Salmonirosea aquatica: one gene and its partner. The protein of the gene in region 1 interacts with the protein of each later gene in a pairwise test. Links are inferred from orthologs where the notes say so. Each region holds a gene or a part of one and is shown on either strand. Other genes may lie near its edges.

The links.
Region 2: the proteins of leuS (region 1) and ligA interact in binary tests that used the Escherichia coli proteins (3 or more experiments, as listed by UniProt). The link is inferred for Salmonirosea aquatica from one-to-one orthologs.

What each region holds. Positions count from the first base shown.
Region 1 is NZ_WHLY01000002.1:1,220,971-1,227,596, forward strand. The notes cover bases 2,117-5,468. They hold leuS (leucine--tRNA ligase), read right to left. Parts: upstream 5,128-5,468; coding sequence 2,317-5,127; downstream 2,117-2,316. Other genes in these bases: GBK04_RS06245 (T9SS type A sorting domain-containing protein), read left to right, coding at 2,117-2,244. Outside these bases: GBK04_RS06230 (GNAT family N-acetyltransferase), read left to right, coding at 1-4; GBK04_RS06235 (hypothetical protein), read left to right, coding at 100-762; GBK04_RS06240 (glycerophosphodiester phosphodiesterase family protein), read right to left, coding at 778-1,647; more of GBK04_RS06245, read left to right, coding at 1,864-2,116; GBK04_RS06255 (porin family protein), read left to right, coding at 5,471-6,142; GBK04_RS06260 (hypothetical protein), read left to right, coding at 6,334-6,626.
Region 2 is NZ_WHLY01000002.1:5,933,090-5,939,320, reverse strand. Bases 3,275-6,231 are described here. They hold ligA (NAD-dependent DNA ligase LigA), read left to right. Parts: upstream 3,275-3,687; coding sequence 3,688-5,775; downstream 5,776-6,231. Other genes in these bases: dapA (4-hydroxy-tetrahydrodipicolinate synthase), read left to right, coding at 5,897-6,231; rpe (ribulose-phosphate 3-epimerase), read right to left, coding at 3,275-3,521. Outside these bases: GBK04_RS25800 (OmpA family protein), read right to left, coding at 1-21; GBK04_RS31125 (hypothetical protein), read right to left, coding at 252-521; GBK04_RS25795 (M14 metallopeptidase family protein), read right to left, coding at 485-2,821; more of rpe, read right to left, coding at 2,871-3,274. UniProt on the Escherichia coli protein: DNA ligase that catalyzes the formation of phosphodiester linkages between 5'-phosphoryl and 3'-hydroxyl groups in double-stranded DNA using NAD as a coenzyme and as the energy source for the reaction.

The DNA of each region.
Region 1 (6,626 bases):
GTAATTCTTTGATTAGCAATGTGGTGCAAAAAGGAGGGAAATAGTTTTCCCTCCTTTTTTTGTATATTTGTGAAAGGCATCCTTTTAAATACTTTGGCTATGAAAAATTTTATCTGTCTGTTTGTCGCCTTGATCACTGCGCCCACCTGGGCGCAGAAAGAAATCGCCTACGATTCCATTACCGACATTCACCGCTACGAATATCGGGCCGAACTATACGACTACCGCCTCAATGGTCAGCAGAACAGCTACCGTACGGTAGCCATCAAGGGTTCGCCCTTTCTGTTTAACAAATGGCAACAGGGTAGCATTCCTTATCGGAACAATCGGTCGCTGGCTCTGTTAATTAACTACAATGTTATGGAGGATTACGCCGTCGTAAGTCTGGCCGACGGTGAGAAACAGATTTACCCTGAATCGTTCATGATCAACGACCTGACGTTCGTACGGGTAAAGAGTCAATATTATCAAGCCCTGTACGATGGCAAAACCAAACTACTGCGCCGCTATACCGCCCGGCTCGATCCGGTAGAGCGCAATGGCTATAATGAAAACGTACAGTACGACTACGAATACACCAAGGGCGATGACCTTTTCCTGCAAAGCCTCGATGGGTCACTCGTGCCGATAAAGCTCAACGAAAGGAGTCTGCTTGCTAAATTGTCGGATCAGCGGGGAGCCCGCAATATCGTGCAGGAGCAGAAACTGAACCTACGTTCGGAGAAAGATGTCATTGCTTTGTTAACCAAACTGGAGCAGTAGTTCGTTACCCATTCTCTACCTGATCAGATTGAGCGCCCGTCCGGCTTCCAGGGGCCGGTCGGTCGAAAGGACATCAGCGCCATTCTCCACAAACCGGCGGTAGGTACCATCGCCCCGGGCTTCGGCCATGCCATCCAGATTACCCAAGGTACCCAGAATCGTCATGATCTTTTTTTTGTGTAGGAACTCGTAGAGGTCCGCCGGGGGTTCGCGGGTACCCACGAAGGCAATCATACGGTTGTCGGGAATGCCCGCCGCGTGCAGGCGGTCGTACTCCTCCCGATTTCGGATGGTAACCGAAATCATCAGTCGGCGGTCCAGGCGATGCACGAGTTCGGCCTGAGTGGCGGTGTAGGTAATAATCGCGGCGTAGTTTTCAGCTTTGGCATTTTGCACAGCTTCCACTACCCAGCGGTAGGGTACGTCTTTCTTGACGTCCAGCGTGTAGATAACTTTTCCATTCCCCCATTTCAACACTTCATCCAGCGTGGGAATGCGGTACTTGGTAGCAACACCACGGTGATCTTCCAGAAAAAGCGTTTGGGCGTAGGTCCAGGTCTGCTCGCTGACTTTGCCGGTACCGGTACTCGTGCGCTCGTAGGTGTCGTCATGCATCATCAGCAGTATACTATCCTTCGTAATAGAAATATCGCACTCGATGACAACGGGCATCTGTCGGGCCAGGTAGCCGAACGATTCGAGGCAATTTTCGGGATAGCCCGCATAGGTACCCCCGCCCCGGTGGGCGCTGATTATGGGGGTTTTATGGCTGCTGTATTGAAGATAATTCGATAAGTTATTGATCAGCAAATGATTGCGGGATGAACATCCGCATATTCCCGCTACCAAGCCGACTACAACGGCGCCCCATTTGACAAATTTCACTCCCAATTGTATTACGGTTGTACCACACTTGACTACCAGTCCAACGACCGGGCCGACAAGTTCGTATGCCTTTAAATTACTATTCTCCCCTTTCTACACCACTCATCCTTTCAATTTTCCGTTCCTGTACTTTGTATTACATAGTACCTTCCTATACCCCACCTTTGTAGAGTCAATAACGACAAATATTAGCCAAAACTTAAAAAACAAAAAGCCATGAAAAATTCATTCAAATCCCTTATCTGCGCTTTGGCGCTTGGTACTACAGTAGCATTTGCCGGTCCTGGCGAAAGCGCTAAAAAACCCACCACCTTCGCTACGGTGATTTACAAAAACATCGACGGGGGCATCAACGTCAACGTCGAGAAAAAAGGACTCGCCACGGCCGCCGTGATCATTACCAACGCCAAGGGCGACGTGCTGGCTCGTGAAGGCATCGGCCGCAAGCAAATGAAAACCGCCATCAAGTTCAACCTGAAAGACCTGAACGATGGTGAATACAAAGTGATGGTAGCCAGCAAAGGCGAAGAAGTAGTGAAAGAATTCTCCATCACCAGCGAAAAATCGGTAATCGAGCGCACACTGACGTTCGAGTAATCCAACAACTTTTAAAGGGTATAGTGAGAAATAGTGACGAATCGGGAGGGGCCATTACCCCTCCCGATTTTTTTATAATACCACGTTCACGATCCGCTTGGGTACCACAATCACCTTTTTTGGAGCTTTGCCATCCAGCCATTTTTGCACGATTTCGTTGGCGAGCACGGCTTTTTCTACCTCGGCGGGTGGCGTGTCGAGGGCGAACGAAAGCGTAGCCCGTACCTTACCGTTGATCTGAATCGGATATTCGAACACATCGTCGGTAACGTACTCCTGCTGCCAAACCGGAAAAGTGGCTTTGGTAAGGGTACCTGGCTCATTGCCCAGGGCGGCGTACAACTCTTCGGTAATGTGCGGCGCGTAGGGCGACAACAACACGACCAGCTCAGTCAGGATGCTTTTCTTAAAACATTTCAAGGTACCCAGCTCATTGACACACACCATGAAGGCACTCACGGCGGTGTTGAACGAGAAGCTTTCGATGTCTTCCTGTACCTTCTTGATGGTTTTGTGGAGTACCTTCAGTTCTTCCTTAGTAGGTACCTCGTCTTTCACGAGCCATTGTCCGGCATCGTTATAGAACAAGCGCCAGAATTTGCGAATAAAGCGGTAGGTACCGTCGATGCCATTGGTGTTCCAGGGTTTGGCCTGCTCGAGCGGACCGAGGAACATTTCGTACAGCCGCAGCGTATCGGCCCCGTAGCGCTCCACGATGTCGTCGGGGTTGACGACGTTGAACTTGGACTTGGACATCTTTTCCACTTCCACACCGCACAGGTACCTGCCCTCTTCCAGAATAAATTCAGCGCCCTCTCCCGCAATGTCGGGACGGGTAGCTTTGAATTTTTCAATATCCAGCACGTCGTTTTCCACGATATTAACATCCACGTGCAATGCGGAAACTTCGTATTGAGCCCGCAAACCCGCACTTACGAAAACAGGTTTGGAATAATCATCACCCTTCACGCGATACACAAAGCTACTCCGTCCCTGAATCATCCCCTGGTTGATGAGCTTCTTGAATGGCTCTTCTTCGGGTACATAGCCGCGGTCTTTCAGGAATTTGTTCCAGAAACGGCTGTACAGCAAATGGCCCGTGGCGTGCTCGGTCCCGCCGAGGTACAGGTCCACATCGCGCCAGTAATCGATGGCTTCCGGGGAAGCAAATTCATGGGAATTATGGGCGTCCATGTAGCGGTACCAGTACCAGCTACTGCCCGCCCAGCCAGGCATGGTACTCAGCTCGTAATCATATTTTCCGTGGTACTTCCAATCTTCGGCCCGGCCCAGCGGTGGCTCGCCGGTTTCGGTGGGCAGGTACTTATCCACGGATGGTAATTCCAGCGGCAGCTCGGATTCAGGCATCAAGTAGGGAAGCGGCTGGCCGTTTTCATCGTTTTTGTAGTAGACAGGTACGGGTTCGCCCCAGTAGCGCTGCCGACTGAATACGGCATCACGGAGCCGGTAGTTGACTTTTCCTTTTCCGATGTTACGCTCTTCCATCCATTGAATCAAAACCGGGGTAGCTTCGGCGTACGACAAGCTGTTGATGATGCCGGAATTGATGTACCTACCCTCTTTGGTGGGGTCGGCTTCAGTTTCAATATTCTGCTGCCCGTCCAGAATCGGAATGATCGGCAAGCCGAAGTGCGTGGCAAAATTCCAGTCGCGCTGATCGCCTGAAGGTACCGCCATCACCGCGCCCGTCCCGTAGCCCGCCAGCACGTAGTCGGCGATGTAGATAGGTACCTTTTGGTCGTTGAACGGATTGATGGCGTACGCGCCGGTGAAAGCGCCGGAAACGGTTTTGACGTCTGATACGCGGTCGAGTTCGGAACGTTTTTTGGTACTTTCTATATAATCTTTAATTTCCGCCTTCTGCGCTTCGGTCGTAATCTGATCGACCAGTTCATGCTCAGGAGCCAGCACCATGAAGGTCACGCCGTAGATGGTATCCACGCGGGTCGTGAAAACTTCGATGGTGCGGTCGGGGTACCCTTCCACCCCGAATTTGACCATCGCGCCCACTGATCGGCCGATCCAGTTGCGCTGCTGTTCTTTGAGCGATTCCGTCCAGTCGATCGTATCCAAGCCGTCCAACAGTCGCTGCGCGTAGGCCGTGATGCGCATCATCCACTGGCGCATGAGTTTCTGCTCCACCGGAAAACCGCCGCGCTCCGAAACGCCGTCTTTCACTTCGTCATTGGAAAGTACCGAGCCCAGCCCGGCGCACCAGTTCACGGTGGCGTCGGCCACGTAGGTCAGGCGGTACTTAAGCGTCATTCGGTATTGTTCGTCCGCACTCATGGCCTTCCACTCGGCGGCCGTAAACAGTGGCGTATCTTCGTCACAGGGCGCATCGACCCGTCCGTTGCCCCGGTGACCAAACTCCTGTGTCAGGGTACCTATTGGTTCAGCCCGGTCGGTTTTGTTATTGTACCAGCTGTTAAACAACTCTCCAAAAATCCACTGCGTCCACTTGTAATAAGCCGGATCGGAGGTACGTACCTCCCTACTCCAGTCGTAGCTGAACCCTAAATTCTTTAATTGCTCGATGTAGCGGGTAATATTTTGCTCGGTCGTCAGGGCCGGATGTTGGCCCGTCTGGATGGCGTACTGCTCAGCAGGTAGCCCGAAGCTATCGAACCCCATGGGATGCAATACGTTAAAGCCTTTGAGACGCTTATAGCGTGAATAAATATCCGAGGCGATGTACCCCAGCGGATGTCCCACGTGCAAGCCCGCCCCCGACGGATAGGGGAACATGTCCAAAACGTAATACTTGGGTTTGGAGGGATCGATGACGACGCGATTGGTATGCTGCTCGTCCCAGAATTGTTGCCATTTTTGTTCAATTACGCGGTGGTTGTACTCGCTCATTCTGCTAATGGATTGATGTTAACGGGATTCAAGGTCGTGGGGTAGCCCGGAACGACGGCGCAAAATTAGCGTTTTCACCCGTGGTACCGGTGTTTCTTCCATAAAAGCCCGGCAAAAAAGTGGTTTCAGTGCCAAAATACTTCATAGAGGAAGCTTCTGCCCTCGCGTCATTCCTTGTTTTTCCGGTTCAATTGCGAATAGTAAAAACTACCTGACTCCGGCGAAACGATTCGGGGAAACTCCTACCCATTTTCCTATTCTTTTCTTTTTTACCCCCCTCTAATCCCAATGGCATTCTATTTTTAGTACAATTCTCAATCACTTATATTTTAAATTACAAACCATGAAAAAGTTATTCATCGTGGCGGTTGCCACACTGCTAAGTTTCGCTGCTACAGCACAGGAATATGATCCTTTCTTCCGCCTGGGTCTTAAAGCCGGGGTAAATTTATCCAACATCCGGGGCAATGACCTCTCACTGGGCTCAGGTAGCACGGGCTTCGACTTCAAAAACAATGACAATCGTTCTACCGGGTTTGCCGGAGGTATTTTCATGCGGTTCGGACGCGAGTTCTACGTACAGCCCGAAATAATGCTCTCCCAAAAAGGAGGTAAATTCGACGTGTACAAGACCGGATTAACCAACGATGAGGGCGAGTTGGACGTGCGTTTCAGTAATCTGGACATTCCTGTATTGTTGGGTTATCGCATCGCCAAAATCTTCCGGATCAACGTGGGACCCGTAGCTTCATTCCGCTTATCGGATAGCGGAAAAATCAGCGATTCGTTCAATAAGTACACCGAAGGGAATACCGAAGCTACTTTTGATAATAACGTAGCGATTGGGTACCAGGCGGGTATTGGACTGGACTTCGGACGCCTAAGCCTGGATGTGCGCTATGAGGGCAATGTGAACGATGTTGTCAACATTAACTACAACAACGCCAGCACGGCCTCCAAATTCGGCAAAAAGAGCAACCTGTTCCAGGCTACCCTGGGTTTTGCTATTCTGTAAGACAGAAATTATTTGATTTTTGACAAACGGCGATCACGATACAGTGATCGCCGTTTCTTTTTTTGCTGTGAGCAAGTTTTTGGGAATAAATCAAGAATGCGCGTGACACTCCGTGATTTCTGCTAAGGTACCCGGGCATTTAAACACATTTATCCGATATTTGTCCAACCTGCCAAACAAGCATTAAGGTTATGACAACGATCAAAAAACTCATTTTTATAGGATGTATGGGCATCCTTAGCCAATGCGCTACCACTTCCCCTAGCCAAAGTCCCTCTATGGGAGGCGGCAACGCCCGGGTCGATGTCGAAGGATCGGCGGATACCGACAACAGCCTGCTGTCGAAGGGCTGTCCGCTGGATAAGTTGCAGTGGCTTTATGCAAGCCAACAGTTCGATAAGGCCAAACAAAATCAACTGGCCGAAAAAATCACCCAATCGGCCCAGGCCGATGCCGCCACTATGGATCGCCTGGTAGCCAACAA
Region 2 (6,231 bases), 4.7 Mb from region 1 along the record:
ATTCAATGGAAAATAATTCATAGTTAGCACACCTCACTTTTATGGTTGAACGAATTCACCAGTCAATTCCTTGCCAAAACGCATTGATTTGCTTCTCTGCACCCAAACGGGCCTCTGGTCGAACTAAGCACTGAATTGTTAAAATATTGGGCAGAGGTAGGCGACTTAAAAGGCAATCACACTTCCTCACTCACTAAGGTACCCTCTTCTTAAAAACAATTTGAAATTTGAATTTACCGAAAAAAAGCAAACTACTCTTTAGAGGAGCCTACTGCGGGGGTAGAAATGGTCTTACCATAAAATAACGCATTGAAAAAAAGTCGACTGGTACCCAGCCAGGTACCCCGGAAATTGGGATTATCAGAAAACAAAAGAATATGTCCCCGTCCGGCCGTCGTGGACAGCAAGCCCGCCGAGGAAGCGATTTTTTTCAGAGATTGCGGATGAACGTACCCGTTGAGGAGCGGGTTTTTGTCGTACTGAATTACAGTAGCGTAGGGGTTCTCCGAGATTTCCAGCAAAGTGTTACTATTACGGTATAGGGCGATCTTGCGGTCCGTAAAACCATATCCCAAGGGATGCGTGGTATCGAGATCAGCCAGAAAGATGGCCCCCCCGTATATTTAGCCCCTTCCTGATCGACGGCTTTACTGTAATCGAGACGCTCCTGGGTCTTAGAACTGTCTTTCAGGCTTCGGATTTTCTCCGCGACCAGTTTATTTTTAATAGCCCATTCCGATGCCAATTTGAAAGTTACTAAGGTACCCCCTCCCTCGACCCAGGTTTTCAGTTTTCCTACAAATCCAGCTTCCGAAGGGTACTGTCCACTGACCATCACAATGACATCATATTCACCCAAATTGACCCTGCCGAGATCACCCAACTCCACTTTTGTAATGGGCATGCCTAAGTATTGATCCATCATGAACCAAACTTCCCCCGCCTCGTACTGACTGGTACCCTGGCCGATCGGCATCAGCACTTTGGGAAGCTTGACGGTTTCAAAGGTGTTGCTTCCCAAATCAACCCCTTCCAGGCTGTACCCTGTTTTTACTGAGTAAAAATGTACTCCCGTGTAAGCAGCGATTTCTATCAGTTTTTTATACAAAGAGTCAGAAGTTGTTTTCTGCGCTTGTACAGGAATGAGCAGGGTACCACTGCCGAAGGATTTCTCACCCTGATCGGTCCCGGTGCGGAAGGGTTTTTGACCTACCTTAACCAAATTGCCCGCAGAAAGCAGTTGGTACAAAGCCTTGTGGGTGTTGAAATCCGTAGGGGGTAACAGGTAGGCGTACCTGCTTTTTTCAAAAGGTACCGGCGCAATCGCCAAAGATTCGAAGGTGACCGGATTGCCGGTAGACACGTTGCCGGATCTGATTTCGGTGTGGTTCAGTCCGTAGGCCAGGGGTAGGTTCCAGGCCGAGGCATCGTAAAAAATACTGTCGGCAAAGGTAACTGGTTTTTCAAAAACGGACTGTATCATGCGGTACTGGGGCTGGTTCATGGGTACGTAGTAGCTACGGCCCGCGAGGAAGGTCTGACCTTCCTGCTTCATTTCTTTGTCCAGGGGATAGCATTGGATCCGGTGCAGCAGTAGCGTATTCAAGAAAGCCCGGCTCCGGGTTTCGTCATCGCCCGCACTCACCACGTAGCCCTTGATCGGGTTCTTTTTCGCCGCCGCCAGGGCCGAATCGAAAAACTCCCGTTGGAAACGAAGCAGGTTTTCGCGCTCTGCAACGGCTCCCCGGATCGTAGCCAGGGCGTTGACCAGATGATTACGGACTGCAAACGAGAACGTCAGCAATCCGTTCTGACTTTCCTGCACGTGTCCCCGGGAGCTGCCCTGCTCGAACAGGAAACCAATGCCACCTTCGATATCGGGGTAGCTTGAGCCATAGCCGGGATACAGGTTGTCGAATGACTCCTTGGAATAATACAGCGAACCGATCTCGTTCATGGCCGTCTCGAAGTATCGGGCAAAGGTGTCGTTGAGGGTGCGGTACACGTAGTCGGGCACGAGGGGATTCTCGGCGCTTTTCTTGGAAGGTTCAAAAAAATGAGTGGAGTTGGTACCCATTTCGTGGTGGTCGGTCACGACGTTGGGGTACCACTGATGGTAGAAATTCAGCCGGTTTCGACTTTCGCGATGCACCGCCAAGTACCAATCGCGGTTCAGGTCGAACCAGTAGTGATTCACCCGCCCACTGGGCCACACTTCATTATGTTCACGATCGTTAGGGTCCGAAACGGGCGGCATGCCTTTGTGCATATTCACCCAATTCACAAAGCGGTCACGACCGTCGGGATTGATGACGGGTTCTATGAAAATAACCGCGTGGGTCAGGGTATTCTGGATTTCCGGATCTTCACTCGCCGCCAGGTAGTAGGCCGTTAGGATAGAAGCCTCGCCGCCCGAAGCTTCGTTGCCATGCACATTGTATCCCAGTTGAAGCACTACGGGCATGGCCTTAATATCCGGCATGGTAGCGGCAGGGTCCACCAGCTTAATATGGTTCTGACGGATGCTTTCCAGATTTTTCAGATTCTCCGGGCTACTGAAGGCCACCATCAACTGCGGGCGGTACTCGTACGTACGACCCGTTGTCTGGAATTTCACACGATTCGAAACGGTACCCAGGTACTCGAAATACGCCACGATCTGATCGTAGCGCGTATGGTGGGTACCTACGGAGTACCCCAGGAAAGCATCCGGGGAAAGAATGTTGGGATTGAATTTCCTACCCGGGAAGTAGTAGCTGTTTTGCGCGGCAAGAGGCACGGAACTCAGGAGAACCAGCAGGATTACGTAGAGGTTTTTCATGCCTTGGTTGAATAGTATGTTAGTAAGGAGGGTTGCTGTAAGCCGTACATTATTCGGTGTTTTTCAGAATGGAAATCGTTTGGAGGGGATCAGGCGATTTGAAGACAAAGCTACCGGCTACCAGCATATCCGCGCCTGCCTTTAGCAGAGGGGGGGCGTTTTCACTGTTCACGCCCCCATCGATTTCGATCAAAAAATCGGCTCCGCTTTCGCGGCGCATCTCGGCCAGCTTCCTTACTTTCCGGTAGGTATTTTCAATAAAGGTTTGACCGCCAAAACCCGGATTGACCGACATAATCAGTACCAGGGAAATATCCGTTAAAATATCGGTCAGCAATTCGACGGGAGTATGCGGGTTGAGGGCTACCCCCGGCTGGGCGCCCAATTCCCTGATGTGTTGCACCGTGCGATGGAGGTGGGGACAGGCTTCGTAATGGACCGTAATGATTTCAGCGCCGGCCTGGCGGAAATCCTTCAGGTACCGATCGGGGTCCACAATCATCAGGTGCACGTCGAGGGGTTTCTGAGCGTGGCGATTCACGGCCTGGCACACCGGCATGCCAAACGAAATGTTGGGTACGAACATGCCATCCATTATATCCACGTGCATGTAGTCGGCTTCGCTACGGTTGAGCATTTCAACGTCACGTTGAAGATTGGCGAAATCAGCGGCAAGAATGGAAGGCGAGATTAAGGGCATATGGGTAAAGGGGAGGGAAATGAAATTGAAGGCGGCTGTTCGATGGCCGATTGCTTTTTGCTACTTTTGAGCGAAAATAAGCATAAAAGGACTAAAACGGCTTGTTGTAGGCCTTTTGTTTGGGCTAGTAGCCTGTATTTGTTTGTAAATCAACGTATTGCTATTCATGACTCCTGCCGAACGCATTGCCTACCTGACCGATCGAATCAACTACTTCAATGACAGGTACTATCAGGACAGCGTCTCTGAAATATCCGACCAGGCGTTTGATGAACTGTTAAAAGAGCTGACATCGTTAGAAAACGAGCATCCAGCCTTGAAATTGGCTGATTCACCCACGCAGCGGGTAGGAGGTACCATCACCAAAAACTTTCCGACGGTCTACCATAGGTACCCCATGCAATCGCTGGATAATACGTATAGCGAGGCGGAGCTGCGAAGCTTTGATGAGCGTGTGAAAAAAGGGCTGGGCGAGGAGAGCCACGAGTACGTGTGCGAGTTGAAGTTCGACGGGATTTCTCTCAGTTTTACCTACGAGGATGGACTTTTACAGCGGGGCGTTACCCGGGGCGACGGTACCCGGGGGGATGATATCACTGCCAATGTGAAAACGATCCGTTCGTTGCCTTTACGGATTTCGGGCGATGCCATACCTGGGTTTTTAGAGGTACGTGGCGAGGGATTTATGCCTCTCAGCTCATTCGAACGGCTCAATGCCGAACTCGAGGCTACCGGCGACTCCCTGTATGCCAACCCCCGAAATGCGGCTTCCGGCGCTTTCAAGCTACAGGACTCCGCCGAGACAGCTCGCCGCGGTCTCGATTGCTATGTTTATTCCTTTCTGAGCGATGAGGACATTTTTCAGTCACACGAGGAAAGCCTGATCGGTCTACAGAAATGGGGGTTCAATGTTTCACCGGGTTGGAGAAAATGCCATACGATCGACGAAGCTATTGCTTTTATCCATGAATGGGAGGAAAAACGATACAAGCTACCCCTTGCCACGGATGGAATTGTATTGAAAATAAACGATTATGCCCAACAACGCGAATTGGGCAGCACTTCGAAAAGCCCACGCTGGGCTATTGCCTTCAAATACAAAGCGGAAAACAAACCGGCCCTGCTGCGTTTCGTATCCTACCAGGTAGGTCGAACGGGCGCGGTGACTCCCGTAGCCAACCTATCGGCGTTATCCGAGCGGGGGGTACCCTATGAGAAAGCCAGGGGGGTGCACCTTTCCGGCACTCAGGTCAAACGGGCTACCCTGCACAATGCCAACGAGTTGGAACGGCTTGGGCTGCATTTGGGCGATACGGTATTTGTCGAAAAAAGCGGCGAAATCATTCCCAAGATTACGGGAGTGGACCATACCCAGCGCACCCTGTTTGATACGGAACAAATCCATTTTCCTACCCATTGCCCCGAATGCGGGACTACCCTGATTCGGCCGGAGGGTGAAGTAGCTTTTTACTGTCCCAACGAGCGTGGTTGTCCGCCCCAATTGAGGGGGAAAATCGAGCATTTCATCCAGCGCCGGGCCATGAACATCGATAGCCTGGGTGAGGGCAAAATAGAATTACTTTTCGATAAAGGTTTGGTTCATACGGTGGCCGATCTCTACGACCTGAACTACGATTCATTGCTGGGATTGGAAAAAGAAATTCTCAACGAAGAAACCGGAAAAACCAAGAAAATCAGTTTCCGCGAAAAAACCGTGGAAAATATCCTGAAAGGAATCGAAAGTTCGAAAGAGGTACCCTTCAAAAACCTGCTGTTTGGCCTGGGTATCCGCTACGTGGGAGCCACAGTGGGGGAAAAGCTGGCGGCCTATTTTCGAAACATGGATGCCCTTATGACCGCCTCCCTGGAAGAACTCGTTAACGTACCCGAAATCGGGGGTCGGATTGCGCAGAGTGTGCGCGACTATTTCAGCGATCCCGAAAACCAACGCCTGATCGAGCGTCTTCGGATGGCCGGGCTGAACTTTGCTACCGACGAGGTACCCATTGAAATCGAATCAGATACGCTCCAGGGCAAAACCTTCGTGATTTCGGGCGTTTTTCAGCACTTTGATCGGGATGAGCTGAAAGCCAGGATTGAAGCGAATGGGGGACGCGTACTGAGCGGGGTTTCGGGTAAGCTCAACTACCTGGTAGCCGGTGAAAATATGGGACCATCCAAGCTGGAAAAAGCGAAGCGACTTGGCGTGACGATTCTGTCGGAGGAAGAATTCGTGGCAATGCTTACTTCTTAAATCCAAATATCCGCCAAGGGTTTTACCTTTGCAAAAAAATAGGAACCATTGATCGAATGATCGGTAGGTATTCCAATCCCAAATTTCTAAACGCGGGGGCGTACCCCTCAATACACTTTACATGGCGTTGGACGAGCGATTCAAAGGCGTGGGCGTGGCCCTGATAACCCCTTTTGACGAACACGAGAATATTGACTACCCAGGGCTTAAAAACCTCATTGAATTCGTTTCTGAGGGGGGCGTGGATTACCTGGTGGTGCAGGGTACCACCGGTGAAACCTCCACGACCTCGCCCGATGAGAAAAAGGCGCTGCTGGAATTCACGAAACAGCATAACACCCGCCAATTACCCATTATTTACGGGCTCGGGGGCAACAACACCCGCGCGGTTCTCGAAGCAATAGCTGCCACCGATTTTACGGGTGTCGACGCCCTCCTTTCAGTTTGTCCCTATTA